DNA from 4 places in the Paenibacillus guangzhouensis genome. Region 2 is predicted to be linked to each of the others. Evidence: predicted binding sites of a transcription regulator. Region 2 holds the regulator's gene; each other region holds the start of a gene.
The links. The regulator Rex, encoded in region 2, represses fermentation and respiration genes when NADH is low (regulators of the CRP and FNR family bind a similar motif). The targets are predictions, from matches to a motif close to TTGTGAAATATTTCACAA.
Positions count from the first base shown of each region.

Region 1: a site for Rex is predicted at 2,342-2,359, ahead of GCU39_RS28445 (DoxX family membrane protein). Genes of this name have one in related genera too.
Region 3: a site for Rex is predicted at 4,252-4,269, ahead of pflB (formate C-acetyltransferase). Genes of this name have one in related genera too.
Region 4: a site for Rex is predicted at 3,231-3,248, ahead of GCU39_RS16915 (flavocytochrome c). Genes of this name have one in related genera too.

Region 1 is NZ_CP045293.1:6,326,959-6,334,478, reverse strand. Features, by position in the region: gene GCU39_RS28460 (inorganic phosphate transporter) at 1-132, opposite strand, end outside; gene GCU39_RS28455 (DUF47 domain-containing protein) at 252-863, opposite strand; gene GCU39_RS28450 (DUF3048 domain-containing protein) at 1,075-2,181, opposite strand; gene GCU39_RS28445 (DoxX family membrane protein) at 2,439-2,942, shown strand; gene GCU39_RS28440 (S-layer homology domain-containing protein) at 3,003-5,351, opposite strand; gene GCU39_RS28435 (DUF3784 domain-containing protein) at 5,536-5,832, shown strand; gene GCU39_RS28430 (hypothetical protein) at 5,907-6,206, opposite strand; gene GCU39_RS28425 (alpha/beta hydrolase) at 6,297-7,133, opposite strand; gene GCU39_RS28420 (phosphatase PAP2 family protein) at 7,368-7,520, shown strand, end outside.
Region 2 is NZ_CP045293.1:2,918,922-2,926,441, forward strand. Features, by position in the region: gene GCU39_RS13030 (AAA family ATPase) at 1-586, opposite strand, end outside; gene GCU39_RS13035 (hypothetical protein) at 579-1,118, opposite strand; gene GCU39_RS13040 (cbb3-type cytochrome c oxidase subunit I) at 1,266-1,667, opposite strand; gene GCU39_RS13045 (cell wall elongation regulator TseB-like domain-containing protein) at 1,765-2,262, opposite strand; gene GCU39_RS13050 (amidohydrolase) at 2,274-3,587, opposite strand; gene GCU39_RS13055 (redox-sensing transcriptional repressor Rex) at 3,562-4,227, opposite strand; gene dinG (ATP-dependent DNA helicase DinG) at 4,205-7,096, opposite strand; gene GCU39_RS13065 (tetratricopeptide repeat protein) at 7,215-7,520, opposite strand, start outside.
Region 3 is NZ_CP045293.1:3,102,738-3,110,257, forward strand. Features, by position in the region: gene GCU39_RS14010 (extracellular solute-binding protein) at 1-941, opposite strand, end outside; gene pflA (pyruvate formate-lyase-activating protein) at 1,136-1,882, opposite strand; gene pflB (formate C-acetyltransferase) at 1,935-4,196, opposite strand; gene adhE (bifunctional acetaldehyde-CoA/alcohol dehydrogenase) at 4,371-6,989, opposite strand; gene GCU39_RS14030 (Crp/Fnr family transcriptional regulator) at 7,363-7,520, shown strand, end outside.
Region 4 is NZ_CP045293.1:3,778,444-3,785,963, forward strand. Features, by position in the region: gene GCU39_RS16895 (ABC transporter ATP-binding protein) at 1-122, opposite strand, end outside; gene GCU39_RS16900 (helix-turn-helix domain-containing protein) at 122-559, opposite strand; gene GCU39_RS16905 (response regulator transcription factor) at 728-1,516, opposite strand; gene GCU39_RS16910 (cache domain-containing sensor histidine kinase) at 1,485-3,119, opposite strand; gene GCU39_RS16915 (flavocytochrome c) at 3,350-5,140, shown strand; gene GCU39_RS16920 (CPBP family intramembrane glutamic endopeptidase) at 5,299-6,084, opposite strand; gene GCU39_RS16925 (hypothetical protein) at 6,209-6,466, shown strand; gene GCU39_RS16930 (hypothetical protein) at 6,484-6,771, shown strand; gene GCU39_RS16935 (hypothetical protein) at 6,963-7,223, opposite strand; gene GCU39_RS16940 (chorismate pyruvate-lyase family protein) at 7,227-7,520, opposite strand, start outside.

The DNA.
Region 1 (7,520 bases), 3.4 Mb from region 2:
ATGGCGAGGCTTCAGCGCGCGTGTCGAGACGGAAGTCGCGATGGCATTCGCAGTATCGTGGAATCCGTTAATAAAGTCAAATGCTAGAGCTAGAAAGATAACAATACCTAAAACGATCATGGTCTGATCCATAGAAATGTATTGCACAGAACGACTAGAGGTACTTCAAAAAGGTACCTTTTTGAAACACACTATGTAGGTGTTCCCGCGCAACTCTGTCCTCCTTTATTTCACCTATCGTTCACGCGACCTTAGGAGTTGCGCATAATAATGGTTTCAAGAATATTAGCAACGTCTTCACAGTTATCCGTCGTTTGTTCCAGACGCTCATAGATTTCTTTTTTCTTAATTAGCTCAATCGGATCTTTCACCGCTGCGAATAGATCTTTGATACTTTTACGCAGAATGTCGTCTGCTTGGTTCTCAAGGTCATTAATAAGGATCGTATGTTCGCGAATCGCGAGCAATTTTTTCTGTGATAATAGTCGAATCGCTTTTTGAATCTCAAATGCGCTCTCAAGCAGCACTTTACCAAATTGGTCGATCGAAGCATCGTACTCCTTCACATGGTACATATCAAAGCGCGATGCACAAGCCTCAAGCCCGTCTAACACATCGTCCAGCGAAGTAGCAAGCGACATAATATCTTCACGCTCGATTGGCGTAATGAACGTTTTGTTCAACTCTTTAATGATCGTATGCGTAAATACGTCACATTTCGACTCCAGCTCTTTCATCTCTTTGGTGAACGCTGCCGTGTCTCCTGGCTTAGCTACATACTTCGCAAACACATCCGCACCTTGGACAATGGCATCGGCCATGTTTTGCAGATTTTGAAAAAATACATCGTTCTTCTTAAACATACGCTGTCCCCTCTGCTTCAAATTGCTTAGATTACCTTAATAATGAGAAATATAACCTTTGTTATCTTATCACATGTGACATAGGGCTTGTAAAGGAATTGTAAAGCAAAATCGTGAAATTCTTTTTACAGTTTGTCGATATTCGCCTACAATTATCCAGTCCCTTCGACAAAAATAAATCCGACAAGGAATCCCTGCCGGATTTGTCAAATTACCCCACTTGGACATGGCTTGCAAATGTTGGATTATTCGGGACAATATTGAAAATCGTCTTGCCTGGATAGAGCGGCAATTCTTGTCCGTTTTTGTACAATCGAATGACATCGTTTGTCTTGCTGCGCGACCACCTGCACGAGATCGCTTTGCCACGCTGATAGAGGATGGCTTCTCCGCCTTTCATTAAGTTCACATCCAATCGACCTACATCGTCAAGCGTGCGATGATCCGCGCCCAACACCACAACATTCGTCGCGGTGATCGCCGTCTTCGTATTCAGATCGATATGCGGCTGCCCGTTGATCGAACGGGTGTACAATTTGCTTGCTGCATCATAATCATAAGAGACTTTATAATTCTTGAGCAGGAAGTTGACGGTAATCTTCGTCGCATCGTCCCCTACCGGCATATCCTCTTCCTTGGCAAAAGGATACGTCGTCACCGGCACATTCGTCTTATATTTTTTCTTGTCCGCGCCTTCGCGCAGTTTCTCTAAGGTTGAATACAGGTTATGCGGCGCTTTACGTGATTTATCTCGGAAAAAGAACGGCCCCGCGTTTGATATTTCATCTAGATGCTCCTTGCGCTGACGTTGGAGAATGGCATACCCATCGGTACTCGCCCCGGCATGCACCAGCACCCCCTGGTAGCTGTCCCCGATATCGATCAAATAGGGACGAATGCTGCGGATCGGGCCGATCGGTTCTTGGAACTGCTCACTCTGGAAAATGGCCACAATCCGTGTAATGCCGCCTTCCGCCAGCACTTCATACAGCATATCCGCATGCGTAAGGCCAGACTGTGGTCTTGCCTTGGACATATTATTGATCATCACAGCGATCGGTCTCGCTGTAACTTGCTCGGTCATCGGTAATCCCGTTAGTGGCGCGATATAGGATGCACCCGGCTCTTGTGAAGATTCTTCTTCCGGTGCTGGTTGTTCAGTGGATTGCGGTTCAGGCGTGTTCTCTGCTTCAGGTGACTTGCTCGTGCAAGCGCTTAGCAGCAGCGTCAGTAGAATAATGAGAACACCAAATGTACGATAGAATGATTTCGACTTCATGAAGACCCCTTTCAAATGGCAATATTTTGGATACGGCATGTCCATGGTTTTTATTTAAGCATAAAATGGAAGATTTGTCTGTTCTTTAGACGACAGATGGCCGTGGAAAAAAGTTTTTGGACGAGTGTGACATTTGCGCTTGTGAAAATTTGAACAAAGTGTGTACTTTGAATTCGAAATTTTCAAATTAGGGGTATTTATGTGATATAAATCACATGTCGAGGAGAAAACTGGATGTATGATAAAGCCATAGAGATAAACAATATTAACTACAAAACGGACTGGAGCTGGTATCAATGTTCACACATTGGTTAAGAAACAACATCGTCGCAGCTTGGCTGCTCACCATCATTCGCGTGTATCTCGGCTATCAATGGATCACGGGCGGCTGGGGCAAAATCACAGGCGGAGGTTTCGATGCCGCAGGATTTATGCAAGGCGCAATCGCGAAAGCAACAGGCGATCATCCCGCTGTTCAAACGTGGTTCGCGAACTTCCTAGAGCATTTCGCACTGCCGAACGTCAAACTCTTTAACGTCCTCGTTCCTTGGGGCGAATTCTTAGTCGGACTTGGACTCATCCTTGGTACATTCACAACATTCGCTGTCCTCATGGGTATGATCATGAACTTCGCCTTCCTGATGGCAGGAACCGTGAGCACCAACGCTCAAATGTTAGTCCTTGAAATCTTCATCGTCGTCGCTGGCTTCAACGCAGGCCGCATCGGACTTGACTACTTCGTCATCCCTTACATCCGCCGCCTCTTCGGCCGTAAGGAACGAGCGAATACCTACCAATAACGGCACATAGGAAATACGCCCTCCGCTTCATGCGGGGGGCGTTTTTTGGTATTGGCCTATTTAGCGTCTTGACGCTTTAGCTGAAATATTATCTTCAAAGCGATTGTCTGGTACATAACATTCCACATAGGAAGTCACAAAGTCTGTTCCCTCTCCCCCATATTCACCAACATATAAACCTGAAGGTAAATTGACGAAAAAGTATCCGTTTTGATCTGTTGTGACAGTCGCCACAAATTCTCCATTTTTAGGATCATCATACTTCCCATCCCTGAAGCGGATCTCTAATCCCGGTACTGCTGCTCCATCCATTTCAGTCACTCGCCCAGCAATTGCGGATAATAAAACGGAAACACTTTGACTACCTGCAGCGAGTTGACTTCCACTCTTCGCTTTGACATTGATATGCAGCATTTTTCCGTAGAGTTTATCATTGGAATACGGAGAAACCAAGGTCAGTTCATCTTTGGAACGACTGAGTATCTTTAACTCTTGTGGCTCACCGTTCACAATTCCAATAACCTCTAGATCGTCATAGACATTAGCTGCAACGGATTGATTAAAACTCAAATGAATCGTATCGCGCTCTAGAGAAATAGATTTTAATTGCGGTACCCCGTCAATCACTTCTACTTTTACAGGAATCGTAACCGTATAACCGCTGTATTCCCCTTTTATAAGGGTCTGCCCTTCTCTTTTTGCTGTAACCAGCCCTTTAGAAACGGTTGCGACCCCAGGGTCAGCAGTATTCCATACACCTAGTTTGGTGACATCTCTCGTACTTCCGTTTTTATACTTTGCCGCTAACGCGATTTGATGTGTGGACCCGATCGTTGTTAATAATACATCCTCCGTGTTATAGACAACATTTGTTACGGATTTATCCAAGATGACAACAGGATCATTACCATTAAAATTAGTATGCTCAGCATCAACTTCAGCATATCGAATGCTTACTGGCCCAACGATACTTGTGTAATCTCCGTTCACCACTAACTTCTCAACCGTTGTATTTGGATCAAAACCGAACAAGTTCCCCGTAGCTGTTTTAGAAATATGAAGAAGATGTACCTTCGATCCTCCACCAAACATAATAATGCTATCTTCAGCTTTCACATCCATCTCATCTATATTCACATGTAACATGTATGTACCTTTACGTTCAATTACAATATTTTTATATCCTGTTGAACCTTCTGAGATACTGTACTCAATAATGTTCGCGCCTGATTGTAGAGTTAAATGATCTACATTCGTAGATCCTTCGGCGCTCAACGACATCAAGCCATTTTCTTTAAATACGACCACTTTATTTATTTTTGAGTCTTTTAGAACGATCTCGTTTTCTAAAATGCCTCCACCATTAACCGTAATGGTTCCCGTCACTTCAACATGATCAAGAACAACAGGAGCGTCTCCAACACTTTTACTCAACAATAGATTTCCATTTATTTTTGTATCTTTCAAAATCACTTTTCCAGCAAGTATCTCAACGTTTCTATTCAATTGTCCCAACGTGTATGTACCCGCTTGATTAATTATGTAAGCACCTGTCACAGGAGGTTGACCACCGTTATTGCCACCTCCCCCGCCACCGCCAGATCCACCCGATCCGCCAGTGCTGCCGCCATTTCCAGCTGATCCTGTGTTGCTAGTTGGAGGCGGTGTAGTTTTATCATTTTCTTTATTCGGTGCTGGTTTGGTAGTAGAAGTATCTTTATCCTGAAGTTTTGCTTTTTCAATATATTTCGCTTGATTGTTTTTCACTTCATAGACGAGCCTTGCTAGTGCCTGGCGATCAGCTTTGGCTTGAGGAGCAAATCGAACGCCATCTTTATCGCTAATCCCTTTTATTAATCCAATTTGATAAGCAAGCGATACATGGGGTTTGGCCCATAGAGCAACTTCGTTGATATCAACTAAATTTAAATCAAACGTTGCTTTCTTTGCTGTATCCTCTAGCTTCAATGCACGTATAAACAACACCGCAAGTTCCTCACGGCTAACAGAAGCATTTGGAGAAAAACTAGTAGGCGAAGACCCTTGTGTAATCCCTAATTTCACCAAAGCACCAACATAACCTGCATACCATGAACTACTCGGCACATCTTGGAAGACCTTCGCCGAACTTGTGTCTTGCTCGATACCTAATGACAGCACTAGAACCTTTGCTAATTGCGCGCGAGTCATGGCTTCTCCAGGTTTAAACGTCCCATCTTCATATCCTGCAATAATCCCAGCATTGACTAGTGATATGATCTCCTTCTTAGCATAGGACCCATCGATGTCGTTCAAGGCGTTTTTTGATTCCGATGCACTGTCCGCAAACGCAAAGGATGACATAAAAGAAGCAAATAGCATAGATGAAACAAGTATTGCTGATATTTTTTTACGAATATCTTGAAGCATTCTTTTTCCCCTTCCAAATCATAGTTAAAAATACCCATTACACCCAATATAGGTATTTCGTATAGTTAAATAATAACAGTTCTTTGATAGAATCACTAGATTTTTCGTGGTTAGTCTCCCCTCGACATTCTTAAGTCGCTGCACTTATAATATATAGATTCTTAATATCACGAGGTGGTATCGCTTGAGTTCTTCGATGGTCGTTATGGGACTGCTCGGATTGGTATTTATCGTATTTGGTTATTTCATTGCTGTGAAGAAAATGCTCGTGCTCATCGCGGGATATCGTGAAGAGACGTTTACGGGGAATAAAGACAAGCTAGCCAAAACGGTTGGCATGGCATATGTGATTATCGGTATACTTACGCTATTACTCCCCTTTGGGCTCGATTATATCGGCTCCATGGCCGGCATCATTTATGCGGCGGTCGTCGTCATCGGTGCAGCAAGCTTCATGGCGAAGATGAAACGACGCGATTAATGCAAAAGAACCTTCGATCCTTCCTCATCTACTACGGGGACAGGAACCGAAGGTTCTTTTTTTCGTCATCATAACTACTTCTTTAGCTTCGCAATTTCCTCCGTCACGACAGCCGCGAGCTCATCATTGTTGTACGCCGCCAGCATGCCGAGCACGATATGCTCCCCGATCGGTCCCGCTTCTTCCTTCGGCACCGCAATCTTCAGCGCTTCGCGCAGTTCCACGTTATCCGCTTGCTGCGGGTATGCCCGCGTATACAATGCAACCGGGTCCAGATCATGATTGATGCACCACTGTGCAAAGACGAGAATCATCATGCGCTCATCCCGTTCAAATTGCTCTACCATCTGACGTTCCATTTCTTGTCTATTCATCTGCCGACTCCTTCACGCGATTTCCATAACTACTAAGCTCTATTGTACTAGGAAATGGTGATGAAATCAGCCCCTGCAGTCGCCCTCGACTTAAATGCTCCAATGCTGCCAATCGGACTGGCGTTCCTCCAGCGCGCGCAGCCACATCTTCGTCTTGCCGATCACCTGCGTCTGGTGCGTTCCTGTCGAATACGTATGATCCGCTTGAAAAATGATCTCTTTATCACACCGGCCATCACTGCGCAGCCAGAACGTTTTCTCATACAAGAAGCTATAATCGACAGGAATGACGTCATCACTTGTGCCATGAATCAAGAGGACGTCGCCAGCGAATCGGTTCGTCTCTTGAAAAGGTTGATAGAGCCCGAGTGAATCGAAATATTTGGGCGTAAAGCTGTACCCCGCATAATCCGTTTTCCCTTTGAGCTTCGATTCATCATACCCGCTGCGTCCAATAATTTTCACAATATCGTTAAAAGGATAGCCTACCGCCGACCACATCACGAGCCTTTTCACCCGGCGATCCTTCACCGCCGTGAGCAGCGCAACCGCTCCGCCTAAGCTGTGGCCAAGCAGCGTCACACGCGACAGATCCACATCACAGCAATCCAGCGCATAGTCGAGTGCGGTACGCGTCTGAGCGATCATGGATTCCAGCCCTAAGTCGCCATACTCCCCTGAGCTCTCCCCGCATCCGCCATAATCGAATCGCAGCACCAGGTTGCCTGCCAGCGCGAGCTCGCGCGCGGTCTTCACGAATAACCGATCGACGCCGATCCGGTTGCCCACGAACCCATGACAGATGACAACTAGCGGAACCCGAAAGCCTTCTTGGCCTTGCTTCCCTGCAGAGCAGACACCCTCCGGATAATGAATCGTTCCTGCCAGCTGCAAATCCTCGTGTTTGATCGTAATATGACGTTCCATACGCTCATCCCCTTACTTCAATTTCCATTAACCATTAATTCCGATAAACTTACTATGAATTATTAAAGACATCTTATCATGAACCTCCGAGAACTGTCAACGGGGCGAATATCAATCGTTGTGACGCGCTGTATCTTCAGATATTCTTTAGTTCGCTCTTAGCCGAATCTACAGATTCTCACGTTAGGATAGAGCCATCAACATGCTGCGGCATGCAAAAAAGGAGAATCTATCGTGAAACGAAACACGCTTCTGCAATCCCTGCTCCCGCTCCTCTGGCTGCTCGTGATTCCTGTACTGAATGTCTTCTACATGGTGCTGAACCACGGCGGAGAGCGAGTATACAATCTCATGACAGACCTCGACAATGCCATTCCGTTCCTACCG
Region 2 (7,520 bases):
GATCATATTCCTTCTGCTGGCCGCCTTCGCGTTTCCCACCGATGACATCGATCTCATCGATGAATATGATCGCATTTTCTTTCTTCTCTTTGACTGCTTGATCTCTTGCTTTCTTGAACAAATCACGAATTCGGCCTGCGCCGACACCTACGTACATCTCAACAAATTCACTACCTGAAGCCGCAACATAAACGGCGTTGGAATAATGCGCTGCGGCTTTGGCCATGAGCGTTTTCCCGGTTCCAGGCGGCCCCGTTAGCAAGATCCCTTTGAGCGGTCTAATCCCAAACTTCTGGATTTCCTCATGTTTGATCAGAAAATCAAGCGCTTCAATCAGTTCCTGCTTCGCACGATCCTGACCACCAATCTGTTCGAACGTCAAATAACTTGGCTTCGATGACCCGCCGACTCGTCTCTGCTGGCCGCCAACGGCCAAACTGCCGCCTCGACTCTTCATCGCGAGATAAATGACACCCATGACAAGGGCAATGCCTACAAAAGGCAGGATGTTCACCCCAATCATTCCGAGAAAAACAAATAACGCAATCACAAAGCCAAAGACGATTTCTCTCCAAGCTTTAAGCATTTGGCCACACCCCCACGGGCTCACCCTTCCTAGGAAGAATGATATATTTGCTCGCTTTGCCGTCGGTGATGGTAATATATACATTTCGATCATCCATCTCTGCAGATGCATGAACTTGTGGCTGATGTAACGACTTGCTCGTCTCTTCTAACACTTGCGGGACCTCTGTATATTGTTTGTTCTCCATGGCTTGCGCAACGCCGAACAGGGCATGCGACCACCAATCATCAAGCAGAGGAGACGAAGGATTGATGACGGTAATGTTCAGTTTCTTCTCGCCAAGCACTTTATTTCCAGACTGATATATATGTTGAACGATTTCTCGCAAATTCGCGCCGGGTTGAACTTGGATGGCAAGCTGAACATCATTACGCGTAATATTCGCTTTCGCCTCGGATACGGTCGATACTTCTTTGGCTACTTTCTCTACAGGACTTTGCACGGCAACATTCTGATAGAAGAACCAACCGCCGAATAGGACGGCCATCGATCCGACCAGTGTTAGAATTAATGGTTTAACACGTATTTTCAATGTAACGCCCTCCTTCATATCGTATATCACAGAGTATATCACAGAGTATACACGATTGAAGAATGTAATGTGTGGAAGACTTACCATCCTATCTAAAGACAAAGAAAGAGCCTGCCGTAATAGGCAAGCTCTTCGCGATCGACTGCATTACTTCGATTTTCTCAAGGTACGCGTCTCATTCGTATTCGCATGTTTAAAGATATTAATCAAGAGGCAAATCGCGCTTAGGATGATCAGGACGCCTCCACCACCGGTGATAGGTCCCCATGGCATATCTTCCTTCGTAAGCAATAACGTGACGAGAGACCCCATCATGATGATGATCCCAAGATTCATTAACCAGAAATGCCACTTGGCTAGTAGACTGCTCTCCGCTCTTGGGAACAATAGATAGATGATGCCGGATACCGCCATAGATAGCCAACCAATGAGATTTACATGCGCATGAACTCCTGTAAGCACATAATCTTTCGCCATTGACATATACAGTCCTAAGCCCATTGATAAGATAAAGTACAGCACCCCAATCTTCAAAAAACGAATGCCCATGGAACGTACCAACCCCTTCCGATCAATATCACATCATCGATCAGGAAAGTATATTGGTGAGATTCCTATTTTAGAATAAGTTTTTGAGGAGGGTAGGTTATCGATTCGGCAGCGTATAGGTTGTCAAATATCCGGCATCGGAGAAGCGATAAAAGTCGTAGTAATAATGGACTTTCTCATCTTCCGTTTTGGAAGCCTTGTAGAACACTTGCCACACATACTGCTGTTCCCATATTCCCGGTACAATCGTAATAATGTCTGCACCAGGCGATCGACTTAATACTTTGGCCTGTATCGCTTCCTTCGTCGATCCTTGCTTCAGCGGTTCCTTATGCACGGATGTTCCCTCTTGATTCACCCATACCACGACATTCTGATCTAGTTCGTCGATGCCATTCACGATGTAATAGACATCTTCCCATACGGATTTCTGCACACCGTTCACTTTCTTAAGCGCCGATTGCTCTTGTGCGGCCCGTGAAGCTCGATCTTCTGCAATCCACTCACCGCTCTGTACATTCCGATAATACAAATGCAGGCCGAGCATAATCAGTACTATGACCGATAAGATAATAACGATCCATCTTCTCTGCATCTCTAACTCCCTTAACGCGCCAGCAATCCATCGAAGCAAGCCTGTGCTTCACGCATAATTTTTTCTTCGTCGAGGGTTAGACATTCCCGATTCTTCACAACCTGCTTCCCATCTACCCATACATGCCAGACATCTTGCGCAGCACCCGAATAGATGACATGTGATATGAGATCTGTATGCGGTTTATAGTGAGGCTGATCGATATTGACTGCGATGAAATCGGCCTTCATTCCTTCACGTAACACACCCGTTACATGTTCTAATCCGATCGATTTCGCTCCATAGACTGTGCCAAGACGAAGAGCTTCTAATGCAGGTACGGCCGTCGGATCACCCGATACTCCTTTATGGATCAATGCAGCGAGACGCATTTCTTCGAACATATCGAGATTGTTGTTGCTCGCTGCGCCATCTGTACCAAGCGATACGGTTACCCCTGCTTTTAACAAATCTGTTACTCTCGCGACCCCACTCGCAAGCTTTAGGTTGCTACCAGGGTTATGCGATACACTTACATTATACCGAGCAAGGGTCTCAATTTCCTCATCATTCAAATGTACGGCATGCGCAACAAGCGTCGGACGCGTAAACACGCCAAGCTTCTCCAAATGCGCTACAGGGCGAAGACCGTATTCGTTCACGTTCTGCTGGACTTCTGCAGCTGTCTCCGACATATGCGTGTGCATAGGCAGGTCGAGATCATGCGCAGCTTGAACGAACTTCTCAATAAAGGCTGGAGGACACGTATAAGGCGCATGCGGCGACATCATGGTCGTAATTCTGCCATCTGCTTTCCCATGCCAATCTTTCGCGAATCGAACAGCCTCTGCAAGCTTCGCCTGTTGAACATCCTCAGGACATAGACCGATCGCACCACGCATCAGAACCGCACGAATGCCGGACTCGTCCGTTACTTTTGCAACTTGATCCATATGATCATACATATCTAGGAATGTCGTCGTACCGCCCTTTAACATTTCAAGGACAGATAACGATGTGCCCCAATAGACATCCGTGGACGTGAATTTCCCTTCCATCGGCCACATTTTCTCTTGAAGCCATACTTGCAGTGCAAGATCATCCCCGTGACCGCGAAGAAGAGACATCGCTGCATGACCATGTGTATTCATTAATCCAGGCAAGAACAAGAGCCCCTTGCCATCCATGACCTCTGCATCCTCAGGGATGACCAAATCCGCCGGAAGCTGCTCACCTACATAACGAATGTGATCTCCTTCGATCACCATAACCCCATGTATAACCGGTTTATCTTCGTTCATCACGGCAAAATAGCCGTTCTTAATGATCCATAGATTCTTCTTCATCTTCGTCCATATCCTTCCCATTATGCAAGTAGTACGCCAAGCTCAATAAATCTGTTGTAAAATCAGCCGTATGCACGCGCACATGCTGAGGTACTTTTAAGATGACCGGCGCGAAATTCAGAATTGCCTCGACCCCTGCATTGACGAATGCATTGGCTACATTTTGTGCTTCGAGCGCTGGAACCGTAATAATACCGATCCGAACATTATGTTCACGAACCGTTGCTTCCAAATCTTCCATCGGCTGTACCACAATATTGTTGATTTTGGTTCCGATTTTTGGTTGATAAGCATCAAAGACAGCTACAATTTTCATATTATCCTTAAGATATGTATTGTAGTTGCTTAATGCTTGCCCGAGATTACCGGCCCCGACAAGAGCGACATTAATCTGCTGATTCAGCTTTAGAATCTGACGGATTTTCTGAATGAGATAGGCAACATCATAGCCGATCCCTTTACGGCCGAACTCACCAAAATACGCTAAATCTTTACGGATTTGAGCTGGATTCAAATCCAGCTTCAATCCAAGATCTTGCGAAGAGACGGTCAGCACTTCACGCTGCTGCAATTCACTTAAATAACGTAAATAAATGGGAAGACGACGTACAACTGCTTCAGATATTTTCATTGTTTTCATGGATGACTCCCCTCTCTTCCTCGTCCGACAGCCATTCTTGCATGCGAGGCACGATCTGATCCAGGCGCATATGTTCCATCTTCGGCCCGGGTAAAGAATATAAGAAATACTTGCCATAATAAGATTCGATGACGCGGGTGTCATAAATAATGACGATGCCTCGGTCTTGCGCGGTGCGCACCAGTCGGCCAAATCCTTGCTTGAACCGGATCACCGCTTGCGGAACCGATAATTTCATAAATGGATTCTTCTTCTCCTTCTGCAGCAGTTCCGCTTTCGCTTCAATGAGCGGATGATTCGGCGGCTGGAACGGAAGCCTCACAATGGCGAGACAGGTTAGTGCATCGCCTGGGATGTCGACTCCTTCCCAGAAGCTGCTCGTACCAAGAAGAACGGAGGCGGATTGATCTTGAAACCGCCGGGTGAGCTTGCTGCGATTCCCGCTGTCGATCCCTTGTCCAATAACTTGGATTTGATGTGGGCTCAGCAGCTCTTTTAATGGGTCATACACTTGCTTCATCATCCGATAAGAAGTGAATAGGACGAGCATTCTGCCTTGTGTGGCGACAGCTGCATCAGACAGCGACTTCACTAAAGTCTGAATGAAGTGGGCGTCCGGATTCGAGCCTTTGAGCATCGGGAAATCCCGTGGGATGACGACTAACGCCTGCTTCCGATACTGGAATGGCGATGGAAGCACCATGCTCTGAAGTCGCCCTTGATCCTGCGCTTCCTGTAGACCTAACTGCTCAATCATATACTGAAACGATTTATCAACAGATAACGTCGCTGACGTGAGCACGATGCTCTTCTTGCTATCGAAGAAGTATTCCTTCAGCTGTGCGCTCACATCCGCTGGAACGGCGAATAATTGCAAGGATTTGCTGCGGAAATGACCGCTCGCTTCCATCCAGAATACAACATTGGGTTCCTTCATTTTCATGAAATAACGAATATCATCGCGAGCACGTGCCAAATCCTTCACGGTACCAGATAGGTCCGTCACAGCCGCTTGAATGCCGTAATCTTCTTGCACATCACGAAGATCTTGGAGCAATCGTTCTGATTTGCGGACAATTTCATTCAAGAGGGCATTCAGCTGGTCTTCCAGCATGGAGGCCGTATCCCAATCATTTGGCATTTTCTCCGTCTGCAGACGATAGACATATTGTCCCTGCTCTTGGTTCGCATCGCTTGTTCGCTGTGGCATCATACTGAACAGGATTTCCGTTAGTTTGTCCCACATCTCCTTCGCATCGACAAGCTGTGAGTATGAATCCTCGATGATCTCACAAGCCATCTGCGCTTTTTCGTCGGGAATGACATGAAGCCGATTCCGAAGCGTTGGCAATTGGCCATTCTTACTATCCTTAAGCAGACGCAGCAGAATATGAACAAGCCCGAAATACTTCACGTGCAGACCGAGATGTTTCCCGGCAACTTCCTCTAGATGATGCGCCTCATCGATAACCAGATGATCATAGGCAGGCAAGAATCGATGATCTACCTTAATATCTGTGAACAATAAGGAGTGGTTCGTAATAATCACGTCAGCAATATTCGCCTCGTGCCTAGCACGATGATAGAAGCATTTGCGGAACCAAGGGCATGCCCGGTTCAGACAGGAATCGGTGTCGCTTGCGACCGTATCCCAGAAGTCAGCGCCTTTATTGCCGAAGTGAAGCTCTTCATTATCCCCATGCTCCGTCTCCGCGAGCCAGACCAGCATCTGTGCTGCTGTAATAATATCTTCCTTAGGCGTGACGAAGTCCTTCGTATTTATTTTATGTTCAAATTTGCGCAAGCACAAATAATGACTGCGCCCCTTTAACACCGATACTTTAAAATCAACCGGCAGTATCGTCTTCAAAAGCGGCACATCCCGCTGTCTGATCTGCTCTTGCAGATTGATTGTATGTGTGCTGACGACGACTTTGTTCTCATTTTTGACACTGTAGTAAATCGATGGAATGAGATATCCTAAGGATTTACCCGTTCCTGTACCCGCTTCCAACAGAAGATGATGGTCATCCTCCAGCGCCGAATTTACTTCATGGAACATAATATTCTGCGCTTCACGCTGTTCGAATTGAGGAAGGAATTGTCGCAGACGATCAATCGAATCTGTACAGAACTGTTCAAAGGTCTGCCCTTCGAGTGGATTGGATAGCATCTCTTCCCGTGGTGGCGGAATTTCCGTCCAGTCTTCAATTTGAAGTGCGAACTGACGGAATGCACGTCCACTATCATCGGTAATCACCGGTCGCATCTCACGATCTGCCAGCAGTTCATGCATGAACCAGTTCAGATCGCTGTCATCCTGCGCGAACAGGTCTGCCAATCGTTGAACCGCAAGGAGCGGCAAATCATCCAGCTTCGCTAGACACTTGAGCAGTACATGTGCTGTGGCTAGTGCATCGCTATCCGCTTGATGCGGACGTTCATGCGGAATATCGAACCACGAGGTCACTGCACCTAGTTGATACGTCGTTAATGCCGGGAAACAAATCCGCAAGAAGTCGATCGTATCCAAGATGCGTCCTGTGAATGGCAAATACCCCGTCTGATCAAGTGCCTGCTGCAAGAAGTTAAAGTCGAATGCAACGTGATGCGCAACGAGCACAACATCACCGAGAAGAGGTACCATCTCCATCATCACATCGTCCAACGTTGGTGCATCAGCCACATCATCATTTGATATCCCGGTTAATTGGGTTATAAAAGGAGGGATATTCGTGCTTGGTTTCACAAGTGAAGTGAAAATGCGATCTATGGATAAATCATGATCTATAATAACAAGCCCAACCTGAATGATTTCATCGGTGGGCTGGTTTCCTGTTGTCTCAAAATCGAGAACTGCGAATTTCATCGTAATAAGGTCCCTTCGTTCCAATGATCTCTTAAGCATAACAGATCACCCGGAATTTTGGAATTAGCTATTAACTACAGGTGCAAAATGTCAGTTGTTCATCCATAATTTTCAAAGACTACATAAAGGAAGTTAATTCGCTGCCATACTGATAAGCACCTTCATACTCTGTGCTCTCGCATAGCTTCAAATTGGTGAGCGGTTCTTGAAATGTAGGATCCGCTTGGTGGGCAAATTGGAAATATTCTTGCGCCTTCTCGATATTCTGATTCTGCGCTTGAATACAGCCTAGAGCATTGTAAGAGATAGCCTTCAGCTTCTTGCTCTCGGTAAGGGGAATAATAAATTGAAAATGTCGATAAGCATCATTGAATTCATTCAATTGCAAATAAGCCATTGCCAAATAAATGCGTCCAACTAATGA
Region 3 (7,520 bases), 180 kb from region 2:
TTTCCTCCGTCTTGACCTTCTTTGAACAAGACGGATGCCCAAGTACCGTCGAACATCATGACTGCATCACCATTGAAGAATTGTGTACGCATATCAGCGTACTCAAGACCAAGCTCGCCTTTTTTGAAGTAACCTTTGTCTACCCAATCTTTATGTGTTTTGAATGCCGCAACAACATCAGCGTCTGTCCATTTTGCATCGCCTGTGTTGAATTTCTCAGTTACATCCTCACCTGCTGTACGGGACCAGAGGTTGTTCGTGATCATCAGAGGTACCCAAGCGGCTTTGGAACCTGCTGCAAGAGGGATTTTACCGTCTTTTTTGATTGTCTCAAGCAACGTTTGGAACTCGTCGAACGTTGTAGGCACTTTCAAACCTTTTTGCTCGAAGTATTCTTTGTTGTAGAATACCGCTTCAGCGGATGCGCCGATTGGCAAGCCGTATACTTTGCCGTCAACTGTCCAAGGACCTAAGTTCGTGAATTTATCTTTGATGCCAAGCTCGTCAAGGATTGGCGTAATATCAAGCATTTTGCCTGCTTTTGCATATGTTTTTGCATCTGGGCTACCGAATGCATCGAAGATGTCAGGTACGCTGCCGGATGCCATTTCGCCTCTCAGCTTTTCTTTACGGTTCACGTCGGAGTCAACGCCATCTAATTTGAAAGTAAGGCCTGGAACTTCACCTTGTGTCTTCGCAACGACTTCTTCAAGCATTTTAAAGCGAGTTTTCTTTTGCTCCCCAACTTGCGTATGACGGATTGTCATTTCGAACGGCTTCGCTTCTTCCGGTTTTGCTTCTTCCGGTTTCGTTTCAGTTGTCGTCGATGTGTTGTTATCCGTTGTCGCTGGCTTCTCTTCTGCTGTTTTCGAACCGCAACCTGTAAGCGCGATCGAAGCAACGAACACGAGTGTCAGGAACATCAATAGACTTTTCTTCATTTTAGAAGACCCTCCCAATAACTTTTATTTGTTTGCTACACCTTTATTATAGGACTTACTGCTTATTATGTAAGGACGTCATTTCGATGATCGAGGGATAAAATCATCTACAATCCAAATTACATTAGATAAAATTACAACAAAAGAACTGTCAATTTCTAGATTCCGAAATTGACAGTTCTTTATTCATAACTTTATATTTGAATCATTTTGCCTTCTTGAATCCCTTGCTCAATCAAGCGGTAAGCCTGTTTCACTTCATCTTCGGTAGGAGAAGGAACGCCTTGAAGCGGGTACTCCCGGCCAAGCTGCTCCCACTTATAGATCCCCATCTGATGATAAGGCAAGATCTCGAATTTCTCGACATTCTTCAAGGTGCCGATGAATCGACCGAGGTTCAATAAGTCATCCTCATCGTCATGAATACCTGGAACGTATACATGACGGATCCAGACTTTTTTCCCATGATCCGATAACCAACGCGCCGTCTTGAGCGTATGCTCCACGGACTGCGAAGTCAGCTTCAAGTGCTTCTCTGGGTTGATATGCTTAATATCGAGCAGCACGAGATCGGTCACTTCCATCAAATGCGTCATCCGTTCGGATTCCGGATCGTTGAATCCATTGGAATCCAGCGTCGTATGCAGATCCCAGCGTTTCTTCACTTCCCGGAACAATTCCGCAACGAAATCGGCTTGCAAGGTTGGTTCACCCCCGGAGACGGTTAGACCGCCTCCAGAGTTTTTGTAATACGGAATATATGGCTCAATTTCTTTGATGATATCATGAATCGTAACATGCTTGCCTTCAGATGTGTCCCACGTATCGGGATTATGGCAATACTGACACTTCATCGCACAGCCCTGCATGAATAACACGAAACGAATTCCTGGTCCATCAACGGTGCCAAAAGTTTCTAGTGAATGAATACGTCCCTCCACTCGCTTCACGCATCCTCTCTGCAATGCTCTGTGTAGCTATAACGTATATATATTACATGGAACCATGGAACGTACGGTTGATAACGTCCATTTGTTGTTCTTTTGTGAGCTTGATGAAGTTAACTGCGTAGCCCGATACACGAATCGTAAGCTGCGGATAGTTCTCTGGATGTTCCATCGCATCTAACAGTTGCTCACGAGCAAATACGTTCACGTTCAAGTGATGCGCGCCGCTGCCGAAGTAGCCGTCCATCATCGAAGTCAAGTTCGTTTTGCGTGTTTCTTCATCTTTACCCAGTGCTTTCGGCACGATCGAGAACGTGTTGGAAATACCATCTAAGCTATGCTCATACGGCAGTTTCGCTACGGAACTTAGGGAAGCAAGAGCACCCTTTTTATCACGTCCGTGCATTGGGTTCGCACCTGGAGCAAATGGCTCGCCAGCTTTACGTCCGTCAGGTGTTGTACCTGTTTTCTTACCGTATACAACGTTCGAAGTGATTGTAAGAACGGATTGTGTTGGCAAGGAATTACGATATGTTTGGTGCTTACGAATCATGCCCATGAATGTCTCGACAAGCTCGACTGCGATGGCGTCAACACGATCATCGTTGTTACCGTAGTTCGGGAATTCGCCTTCCACTTCAAAGTCAACAGCAATGCCGTTTTCGTTGCGGATTGGACGAACTTTCGCGTATTTAATCGCACTGAGGGAATCGGCAACAACCGACAATCCTGCGATACCGCAAGCCATTGTGCGAAGAATGTCTTTATCATGAAGCGCCATCTCAATACGCTCGTAAGAGTATTTATCATGCATAAAGTGGATGACATTGAGTGTGTTCACATACAGCTTCGCAAGCCATTCCATCACATTGTGATAACGTTTCATAACTTCATTGTAATCCAATACGTCTGAAGTGATGCGCGGGAATTCTGGGGAAACTTGTGCGCCAGATTTCTCGTCTACACCGCCATTGATCGCATAGAGCAATGCTTTGGCAAGGTTGGCACGAGCGCCGAAAAATTGCATTTGTTTACCGATACGCATCGCGGATACGCAGCATGCGATACCGTAGTCGTCGCCGAAGTATGGACGCATCAGATCGTCATTTTCATACTGGATGGAACTTGTCTCAATCGACGCTTTTGCACAATATTTTTTGAAGCCTTCAGGCAATTTAGTCGACCATAGTACCGTTAAGTTCGGTTCTGGTGCAGGACCTAGGTTGTACAAGGTATGCAAGAAACGGAAGCTGTTGCGCGTTACGCGTGTCTCGCCATTGACGCCCATACCACCGATGGATTCTGTTACCCACGTTGGGTCACCACTGAACAATTCATTGTAGTCTGGTGTACGCAAGAATTTAACGATACGCAATTTCATAACGAAATGGTCAACAAGTTCTTGTGCTTGTTCTTCAGTCAATGTGCCTTCTTGAAGATCGCGCTCAACATAAATGTCGAGGAAGGATGACGTGCGTCCTAAGGACATCGCTGCACCATTTTGTTCTTTAATTGCTGCAAGGTATCCGAAGTACAGCCATTGGAACGCTTCTTTCGCATTGGATGCAGGCTTCGAGATATCGAATCCATGCATTTCACCCATTTTCTTCAGCTCGCCTAATGCGCGAATTTGTTCGGAGATTTCTTCACGATCACGGATAACTTCCGGTGTCATGGAATCAAGCTCCAGATTCTTGAGATCTTGTTGTTTTTGCTTAATCAAGAAGTCTACACCGTATAATGCTACGCGGCGGTAGTCACCGATAATACGGCCACGACCATAAGCATCTGGAAGACCTGTAATGATACCCGCTTTACGCGCTGCTCTCATCTCGGATGTATAAGCATCGAATACACCTTGGTTATGTGTCTTACGAATATCTGTGAACATGTGAATGATCTCTTGCGGCAATTCGAAGCCGTATGCTTTACAAGCATCGATCATCATTTTGATACCGCCAAATGGTTGAATCGAACGTTTGAAAGGCTCATCCGTCTGAAGACCAACGATTTGCTCTTTATCTTTATCTAAATAACCAGGGCCATGGGATACGATTGTTGATGGATGATTCACATCCACATCCAGGACGCCGCCATTCGTGATTTCTTTTTTCGTTAGTTCGGATACGATCTTCCAAAGGGCCGTTGTATTCTCTGTAGGGCCTGCCAAGAAAGCTTCGTCACCAAGGTAAGGCGTAATGTTCAATCCGATAAAGTTATTTACGTTTACCTCTCTGCTCCATTTACCGTCTTTAAATCCACGCCATCCATTCTGTTTGTCCATAACTTCTCTTTCGATCACCGACATCGAAATCCCTCCGTTATTTCTATTTTCGCCACTCTTCAGAGCAGCTGGTCATACTTTGTAACTTTTTTCACTATCTCGTTACATCCTTATTCTAGCTCATTTATTGCAATAGAGGTGTGACATCCATCACACCTCTACGCATCCAATTCCTACATCTGTCGAAATCGTTAAAGTTTATTCAAATTTACCGTAGAAGGCGTTGCGATAAACGTCGGCAAGTTCGGTGACGAGCGGCAATTTCGGGTTAGCCGTTGTACATTGATCCTCAAATGCACGATCTGCCAAGTAATCTACGCGGGATTCGAAGTCCTTCGGATCAAAGCCAAGCGCTTGGAACGACTCCGGAATACCTAATTTTTTGTTCATATCACGAATCGCGTTAACCAAGCTGTTGACGCCCTCTTCGGTCGTCTTCGCTGGCAATCCTAGGATACGCGCAATTTCAGCGTAGCGCTCGTCAGCCACGAAATGATTATATTTCGGGAACGAAGAGAACTTCGTCGGTTTCTTCGCATTGTAACGAATGACGTGCGGCATCAAGATCGCATTGGTACGTCCGTGTGCTGTGTGATATTGGCCGCCCCATTTATGCGCCAAGCTGTGGTTGATGCCTAAGAAGGCATTCGCGAAGGCCATCCCTGCAATCGTGGATGCATTATGCATTTTCTCACGCGCAATTGGGCATGCTTCATTCGCAGACTTCTCTAGATATTGGAAGACAAGCTGGATCGCTTTGATTGCAAGACCATCCGTATAATCGTTCGCCATAACCGATACATAAGCTTCGATCGCGTGCGTTAATACGTCCATGCCTGTATCCGCAACAGCTACGCGCGGCAAGGAGTATACGAATTCCGGATCGACGATCGCTACGTCTGGCGTTAGCTCATAATCAGCAAGTGGGTACTTCGTATTGCCTTTATCTTTATCCGTAATAACCGCGAACGATGTTACCTCCGAACCCGTACCGGATGTCGTAGGAATTGCAACGAATTTCGCTTTTTTGCCCAGACGAGGGTATTTGTAAATCCGTTTACGGATATCCATGAACTTCTGCTTCAAATCGTTGAAATCGGTGTCTGGATATTCGTAGAATAACCACATGCCTTTCGCGGCATCCATCGGTGAACCACCGCCGAGCGCGATAATGCAATCCGGTTGGAAGCTGTTCATGAGCTTCGTACCACGTTCAACCGTTGTTGTCGATGGATCTGGTTCCACATCCGAGAAGATTTCGATCGCAACCGGCGTTTGACGTTTACGCAAGTAATGTTCCACTTTGTCAACATAACCGAGCTTCACCATCATTGGGTCAGTTACGATTAAGACGCGGCTGATATCCGGCATTTTTTCCAAGTATTGCGTACTTCCTTTTTCGAAATAAATTTTATTTGGAACTTTGAACCATTGCATATTCACAGTACGATGCGCCACCCTTTTCACGTTGATGAGATTGACTGCCGTAACGTTCGAGGATGTCGAGTTACGTCCATACGATCCGCAACCTAGCGTGAGTGAAGGCAAGTTGGTATTATAAATATCTCCGATCGCACCGTGCGTCGAAGGGGAGTTCACGATAATCCGGCCTGTCTGCAGACGATCCGCGAAGCGAGCGATAACATCTTGGTCGTTCGAATGAATCGCCGACGAGTGACCCATACCGCCAAAGGCAACCACTTCTGCTGCACGATCGATACCTGCTTGAGCATCTTTCACTTTGTAGCAAGCAAGAACGGGACTTAATTTCTCAGCTGACAATGGGTATTGCGGACCAACGCCTTCCAGTTCAGCGACGAGCATTTTCGTACCTTCCGGAACTTTAATGCCTGCCATTTCAGCGATTTTCGTTGCTGGTTGACCTACGATCACTGGGTTCACCGCGCAAGTATCGCCTTTCATCGCGCTGCCAGTCAATTTCGCAGTTTCTTCTTTTGTTAAGAAGTAGCACCCGTTATCTGTCATCGCTTTTTTAACTTTATTGTAGATCGGCTCTTCAATGATCACCGCTTGTTCGGAAGCACAGATCATGCCGTTGTCAAATGTTTTGGATAGAATAAGATCCGTTACCGCTTGTTCAATGTTCGCTGTCTTCTCAATGAATGCCGGCACGTTACCCGGTCCAACGCCAAGAGCTGGTTTACCGCAGCTGTATGCCGCTTTGACCATACCGGATCCGCCTGTCGCTAAGATGAGCGCCACATCAGGATGATGCATCAGGGAATCGGTTGCTTCCATCGAAGGGAACTCAATCCATTGAATGCAATTTTCCGGTGCGCCATGTGCGATTGCTGCATCGCGTAGAATGCGTGCCGCCTCCACACTACATTTCTGTGCGGATGGATGGAATCCGAAAATAATCGGGTTGCGAGTCTTGATGGAAATAAGTGCTTTGAACATTGTAGTCGATGTTGGATTCGTTACTGGCGTAATCCCCATTACGATCCCGACTGGTTCAGCGATCTTCTGGAAGTTCTCGAAGGAATTGTCTTCGATCACACCAACGGTTTTATCATATTTAATGCTGTGGTAGATGTACTCGGTCGCAAAAATGTTCTTCGTAATTTTATCTTCATATACACCACGACCTGTTTCTTCAACAGCCATTTTCGCGAGTGCCATGTGCTTGTCGAGTCCTGCGAGCGCCATCGCCTGAACGATATTATCGATTTGTTCTTGATTGAATCCCATAAATTCATTCAATGCTGATTTTGCGTTCTTTACAAGGGAGTTGATATGTTCTTGCACAGTAGGTACAGTTTTTTCGGCTTTTGATGTTTCTGTTTTCATTGCCATTTTCTCCATCCTCCATTTTAGCCCATTATTTGGCACTTCGAGATACCACCATTTTAAAATAATGTTCTCGAAATTTCTACTTTTTTCTTACGTTTGCCTTACAACTTGATCATACCGTATTGTTCCCGGAATATCTACGTGAAATCATTCACAAAGTGTGAACATATTGTGAAACAATTCACATGAGTGTTTCTTTCCTTGTCCCTTTCTTCATCGTCAGTGATTTTTTCCACAAATGTTTACTGAATATTCAAAATTACATAAAAATTAACGCTATTATGTGATCAAAAACGTGTTAAAATAAGTTTGTGAAGAAATGCACATCCTATTTTTTAACAACACAAAAAGTGAATATCCAGAGGAGGGAAATGATATGACACTTCTATCTCCAACCGATCTAGAAAGAACAGGCAACACTAGCGTATTCTCAGACACCAACTTCAATCGGTTATCTGTCGTCATGAAAGAACGAATTTTTCCGGAGGGATCCCATTTATTCTGGGAGGGCGATCCGACTGATAAATTGTTCTA
Region 4 (7,520 bases), 860 kb from region 2:
TTGCCTGCGCCGTTGACTCCGAGCAGAGTAAAAAGCTCACCTTGTTCGATCGAAAGGTTCAGTGCGTTCAGAACGGTTTTATCTTTGAATTTTTTCGTTAAATTAGTCGTTTGAATTGCAATCACTCGTCTTCCTCCTCGTATCGCTGTGCATGGAATACATCTTGCGCAAACTGTAGAAAGTCCTCGTTTCTGACAATGGCAAGTCCACGAGCCTCATCACCAAGGAGAAGCAGGCTGTCACCGGGCCGAATGTTGAATACTTCCCTGGCTTTTTTGGGAATGACGATCTGCCCCCGTTCTCCCACCTTAACCAATCCAAACATATGCTTTCCTTTGGGCCGGATGCCCACCTTTTCCTCGCTTTCGGCATGATGAACCAGGTCGTCCAACACGACACCATATAAATTGGCCAAAGCAATACAATTATTAATATCCGGAACGGTCTCCCCATTCTCCCATTTCGCGACAGCTTGCCTCGAAACGCCAATCTTCTCAGCAATTTCTTCTTGCGTCAATCTGTTTGCTTTACGCAATTGTTTCAAATTCATACTAATCATGTTTTTCACACCTTTCATCATTAATTATAATGCGGTCTCAGGTTAATTCTACCAATTGGAGATAACATCTCTTGTTCTATTCCGTTTACATTAAAAAACGCAACCCTCTCTAGGTTGCGTTGTGTTTACATATGGTGGAGCCTAAGCACTGGGTTAAGAATGGCCCTCCTATCCATAACCGAACGGATGTTTCTTGTACTCCAAGGGGCTTGAGCCGACTCTATTTTTGAACACACGACTAAAATAATACTGACTCTTATACCCTACCTTCACGGCCAGATCCCCGATCTTGATATTCGGCATGACGTCATCCAGAATCTCCTTCGCCTTCGATATCCGAAGCTCGGTCACATAGTCAAGGAATGAAGCACCGATTTCTTGCTTCATCCGCTTGCTAAGATAGGTTTGGTTGATATGAAATAGCGCTGCTACACGAGCAATAGACAGCTCCGGATCCTGATAATGACTGTCAATATACTCGGTCACTTTTTGGATAAGCACGGTTCCATCCCCTGTAAACCCGGTAATCTCCCGCTCCTTATCCACCCTGCTTTCATGCGAATGCAAAGGATATTTCGCCTGAAGATGCTCATCGATCCGATGAAGCAGCTTGTTCAGATCACTCTTCGGCACAGGTTTCAATACATAATCGAATGCTTGCAGTTGCACGGCTTGACGCGCATATTCAAAGTTATCGTAGCCGCTGATGATGACAACCAGAACCGACGGGCAGCGTTCACGCAATATATTCATCAGATCGAGCCCATTCATATTCGGCATGTTGATGTCGACAAGACATACATGTGGCGGAGCTTCCTCCACCATATGCAATGCTTCGTTTGCACTTTTCGCTTCTCCTGCGACCTCAAAAAGATATGGACTCTCCTCAATATATTGTCGCAAGCCTTTGCGAATGATCGTTTCATCATCGACGATGACAATCTTCCACATCTTCATTCCACTCCCCTTCCAAAGGTATTCGAATGACCATAACGGTCATGCCAGCTTCGCTCTTCACTGCAAGGCCGTATGGCGCTCCGTATGCTAGTCGAATGCGATGGTTTACACTGTATAACCCAAAGCCAGCGGCAGAACGATCGTATCGATCATCAAGAAGGGCTTGATTCATCTGTTCAAGCTTCTCTTCCGGAATCATAACCCCATTATTTTCAACCTGAATGACCAAATCATCGACCTGTTTATAAGCTGTAATCGAAATTTTGCACTTTTGATCCCCAAGTGGCTTAATCCCGTGATAAATCGCATTTTCCACCAACGGCTGCAGCATGAAGCGAACGACTTGGCACTGCGCAAGCTTTTCATCATATCGAAGCTCGTAGTCCAGAATCTCCTCATACCGCACGCCTTGAATATGAAGATAACTCTCGACATGGTACAACTCCTGATCAAGCGGAATATAGGGGCTGCCTGTGCCAAGCCCTAATCTGAAATACGCGCTAAGCGCCTCCACCATCTCCACCACATTGTCTGCTCCATGTTCCGTTGCCATCCACTGGATCGTATCCAATGTGTTGTACAGAAAGTGCGGTTTGATCTGCTCATGAATCAATCTGAGTTCCATCTCCTTTCGATCCTGCTCCACAGCGTACAATTGAACAAGCATGTCATTGAAGCTTCGTCCAAGATCGCCGATCTCATCCGAACGCGTAACAACTGCTCGTATGGTTTGATTGCCGTTCTGCACAGTTTCCATTACCCGGCGAAGCGACTGAATTGGACGAATAATGGAAGAAGCAAGCAGCATCAGCAGGACGATAAGCACACTACCGATAAGCACACCTACCAGCAATGCCGTCCGCTGGGTCTTGATCACCGCTAGCGAGAGACTTGAATTTGGTACTTCGAGTACAAGCTTCCAGCCTTCCACATTTTGAATCGGAGCCTCAAATATACTCATGTTCTTCTTATCTGCTGCATCCCCCGCTCCATCTCCTTCACCCAGCTCTCTACAATCGACGATAAGCTGGCCTGACTGGTCATATAGCATGACATCTTGAGCAATCTCCTTCATCTTCTTGACGGAGACGGCTGCGGCAATATAAGCTACCTCATCATTCACCGATGGATTCACGCGATAGAGAATGACGACGATTTCGGCTGCATTCGCTTGGGATACGATCGGATTGCTCACCACATATTTGGATTCTGAATTCAGCAGTCTTCTATAGTAGGGTCGGTTTAGTATCGAAAAAGGCTTGTCCCTTGAAGACCATGAATTCCCTCGAATGTCCACCACACGTATGGATTCGTACTCTTCTGACTTCTTTGCCTCGAACTTATTGATCTCTTGCAGCAATTCCTCTCGTGTCCACTGATGGTCCGAAGCTAGAGAAGCAAGCATGTCGATCTCACCGATGCGCTGATTAAACCAATAATCGATCTGATCGCTGCGTGCAGTAACCACTTGCTGCGTTAAGTTCTTATTCAAAGGGACAACCGTATGGTTCATCTCCAGATATATCGTTACAAGCAAAGCAACGAACAGCAGCAAGAAGCAGCCTCCTGCGATCAACGTAATTTTTAAGTGAATTGATTTCATTGCAATCCTAGCCTTTCACTGTTCTATTATCGATTTACTACATACCCGAAAAAGACAAAAAAACGCTAATCTGTGCAAATACATAATGCTGTACTAAATCTATAATAGGTCTTGTGCATATTTTCACATGAAACATCATTCATGTCTAGGATATAGATGAAGGATTTGCCTAACAAATCTTTCTCTGCCTAGTGTATGTAACCAATTCATAACAAAATGAAGGAGATATTATGCGAACTCACACGAAAAAGCTGTTATCTATTCTACTCGTCCTCAGTCTTATGTTCACGCTTGCTGCCTGCGGCGGCAAAGATGCAGCACCCGCTGCAGATGCAAACGGAGTTCAAGTCTTTGAAGGCGTTGGGCAAGGTAAACATGGCGATATTAAAGTACAAGTTTCCTTTGCAGATAACAAAATCACTGACATTAAAGTAACAGAGCATAAGGAAAATGAAGTACTTGCAGAACCTGTGTATACGCAGCTCAAGCAAGATGTCATGACAACGAACAGCGCAGAAGTTGATGCCATTAGCGGATCTACGGTTACAAGCAAAGGATATCTCGAAGCAATTCAAGATGCCATTACAAAGTCTGGACTTTCTCTTGTCGCTGGCTCTGCAGTCCGTAGCAGCAAAGACACAGAAGAAGCTGAGCAAACCTATGATGTTGTCGTCATCGGTGCCGGGGGTGCTGGCTTTAGTGCGGCGATCGAAGCGAAGAGCGCTGGAGCTAATGTCGTTCTGCTCGAGAAAATGCCAGCTGTTGGCGGCAACACATTGATCTCCGGTGGTGAGATGAATGCGCCTGACAACTGGGTTCAACGTGCTCTTGGCATTACAGATGACACGGCTGACTTGTTCTATAAGGATACGATGAAAGGCGGAGACAACCTCGGGGATCCGAAGATGGTTCGTATTCTTGCCGACAATGCTCTAACATCTGCCGAATGGCTGCGCGATGCTATCAAGGTAGAGTTCTTACCTGATCATCTATTCCAATTTGGAGGCCATTCCAGAAAACGTGCGTTGATTCCTGTAGGTCATACAGGCGCTGAATTGATTACGAAGTTAAAAACCAAAACAGACGCTGACCAAATCACAATCAAAACGAATATGAAAGCCGAAACCTTGCTGAAGGACGAAAGCGGCAAAGTAACAGGTGTCACTGCAACTTCGGGTGCTGGCGACAAAATCATATTCCATGCGAACAAAGGCGTCATCATCGCTACCGGTGGTTTTGGATCCAATGTAGAGATGCGTAAAAAGTATAACCCTGAAATGGATGAAAAATATATGTCTACCGACACACCAGGATCTACAGGTGACGGTATCGTGATGGCAGAAACGATTGGCGCCAAGCTGACAAACATGAACAGTATTCAAACGTATCCTATCTGTAATCCTGAGACAGGTGTTATTTCCTTGGTTGCAGACTCCCGCTTCGATGGTGCGATCCTGATTAATCAAGAAGGCAAGCGCTTCGTTGAGGAATTAGAACGTCGTGACGTTATTTCTAAAGCAATTCTTGCCCAAACCGGCGGATATACGTATCAATTATGGAATCAAGGCATTGCGGATATCGGTAAAACGATCGAAGTTCATCAAGACGAATACGATCAACTCGTTAAACAAGGCTTACTCTATAAAGCCGATACGATTGAAGAGGCGGCTGATTTCTTCAAAATTGACGTGAACACTTTGAAAGAAACGATTAAGAAAGTAAATGCGTATGCGAAAACAGGTAAAGACCTTGATTTCAAACATCGCGGTGGATTGAAATCTCTTGAACAAGGCCCTTACTATATCGAAAAAGCTGTACCATCCGTTCACCATACCATGGGCGGCTTGGTGATCGACGAGAAGACTCGCGTATTGAATGAAAAAGGCGAAGTCATTCCTGGGCTGTTCGCTGCTGGTGAAGTAACAGGGGTCATTCATGGTGCAAACCGTCTAGGCGGTAATGCCATCTCTGATGTCTTCACATTTGGCCGGATTGCAGGCAAACAAGTTGTAGCAGAGTAATCTTAGTAGGTTAGTCGTAAAAACGTACAATAGTTTGTAGAGTGCAGTTTGACTGGTAGCTTACAAGCTTCCCTCTACGACATAGCCAACCGCCCTGTCAGCAACATTACGAACAGGGCGGTTTATTTATTCGTGTCACGGTTATTCCCTACTGTGAATTATAAGAGGAAACCGCTGAAAATCATAAGGATATTAATCCATGTATGCCAGATCACGACTGGAAAGATACTTTTGGATTTGATCGTAATGCCTCCGAAATATAACCCTCCCAGCGCATAAGCGATGCAAGCACCCCAAGAGAATCCAAGGGAATAATGCTGTAAGCCAAACCCTGCGCTGGTCACAATTACTGCCCACTTATCACCTAATTGTTCTGAGAACCGACTAAGAAGCATTCCTCGCCAGATGATCTCCTCCAACACATTTATGATGGAAAAAGCGATCGCGAATAACCAAATCTCTTGCACGTTATTCCATCCGTTTCGAATAACAAATGGCATAAAAACAAAAGAAATCGCTGCAATTGCGATGAGTAAGAAATTGTTAACTTTTGATTGACGGAAGCCTGACCAAATAAATGGTATACCTATCTTCTCGTTCCAATGCGGTTTCTTCGCATACAGCATGAAGGGTAATTTTTGAATAAACGCTATGATAAACAAGGGAATGATTATACAAATCAGTGACAATCTGTTTAGAAGGATATGCCATTCCTGTGGCTTCAGATCGAGGATCCAACTTGAGTTTAGGAATAGATATAGAGCAAATCCGACACCCAAACCTATCGTTGTCAGTAAGAATGATCGCATTGGCTTGTAAATGAAGAACAATCCGGTACAACCTCCCCACAAACACATCAATAAGTAGTTTTGCGTTTGAAGGGAGGTAATAAGTGCCCCAACTAATAACAGACAAGCTAGATTCCTAAGTAATGTGAAATTCATTTTATCCTCCTTATGGATTAGACAATCGTGGAATTAAGCTGGAGGGTACTCATTTGTCCATATTATCGAGGTCCTCAATACATATACTGCATTGTTGTGAGAGGATGTGAGAATTGACTTGGATATGAAGAAAATGGGCTTTGCAGATCGCGTAATCTTTATTCTTGGACTAACCTTAGCAGGTGTACTGACATTTGTCCTTGTGATCGGGGTCATTGTTGCAGTAATAAAATTTTACATGGACAACAAGGAACGAACAATTCAAGTACAGTCAGATCCAATGCTAAAGGATGATCCGATGTCACCTTCGGGAAGCATTTCGACGTTATCTGAAGACGAAGAACGGCAAGTCAATGATGAGCTAGAAGGACCACCGAATTAGGTGATTTTAGAAAGGAGATGACGCAATTGGCAACGAGAAATCAAGGGATGTCGAAGTTCTTTAGTGATGCGAAGAATGGATTTCTAAATTTCGCCAATAACTATTCCATAGCGGTGAACAGTGGTGCGAAAGTGTCAGGGATGCAAATTATTGAAGCTATGGAGGGATTGAATCAACCATCCGATATTCCTGTTGGAAAACTGTTCACAGCCGTTAAAATTGGCGTGCAACATGCCAGTGAACAAATGGTGAATTCAAGTATGGAATTCGTTGAACAAATGAAAAATAATCAAAAAAGCAAATAGGAAATTTTGACTCTCTGTTTCGTGTCTTCTCCTCTTGGTTGATGAACTTACGTTATTGACCAGAGGTTTTTTTGAGTTGAATTCCGAATGCATACATAAACTATACGGTCTGGATTGTTGAAAAAATGTAGGACCACTTCCTTTTTAACGAAAATAAGGAAGTAGTCCCTTTTTTCATTTTCATGTATTTATTAATCTTTATTTTTCTTATCTTTTTCTTTTTCCTGTTTCTCAAGCTCTTTTTGTTCTTTTGCTTTCTCTTTTTGTTCTTTTGCTTTCTCTTTTTCTTCTTCCTTTGCTTTTTTCTTTGCTAATTTCTCAAGCTCCTTCTCTTCTTTCAGTTTCTCTTTTTCTACTCTATTCGCTTGTTTCTCAAGTCGAGCTTGCTCTTTCGCTTTTTCTTTTTCCTCTTTTTTCCCTAATTTTTGCTCTTTCATTGCCTCTTCACTCATGTTTTATCCCTCCATTTTGGAATTAATAGCCTGGTTTAAACGGTTTCTGACAACTTCTGGATTAAAATATTCAAGCATATGAATCCCTGGCATCAATTGGAAATAAATATCATATATCTTGTAAGGAATTTTAGCGTGCAGTTTAGGAATACGAAGATTGATCGGCTTTTGGAACAGATCGACAGCCTCTTCTTCGCTCTTGAGCCCAGAGTCAATCACTTTTCTGTAGGATTGTAAACCCATCGAGCTGATTGATTTACCAATCCCCTCTTGTCTGTGAGCAATTTTCTCAAATAA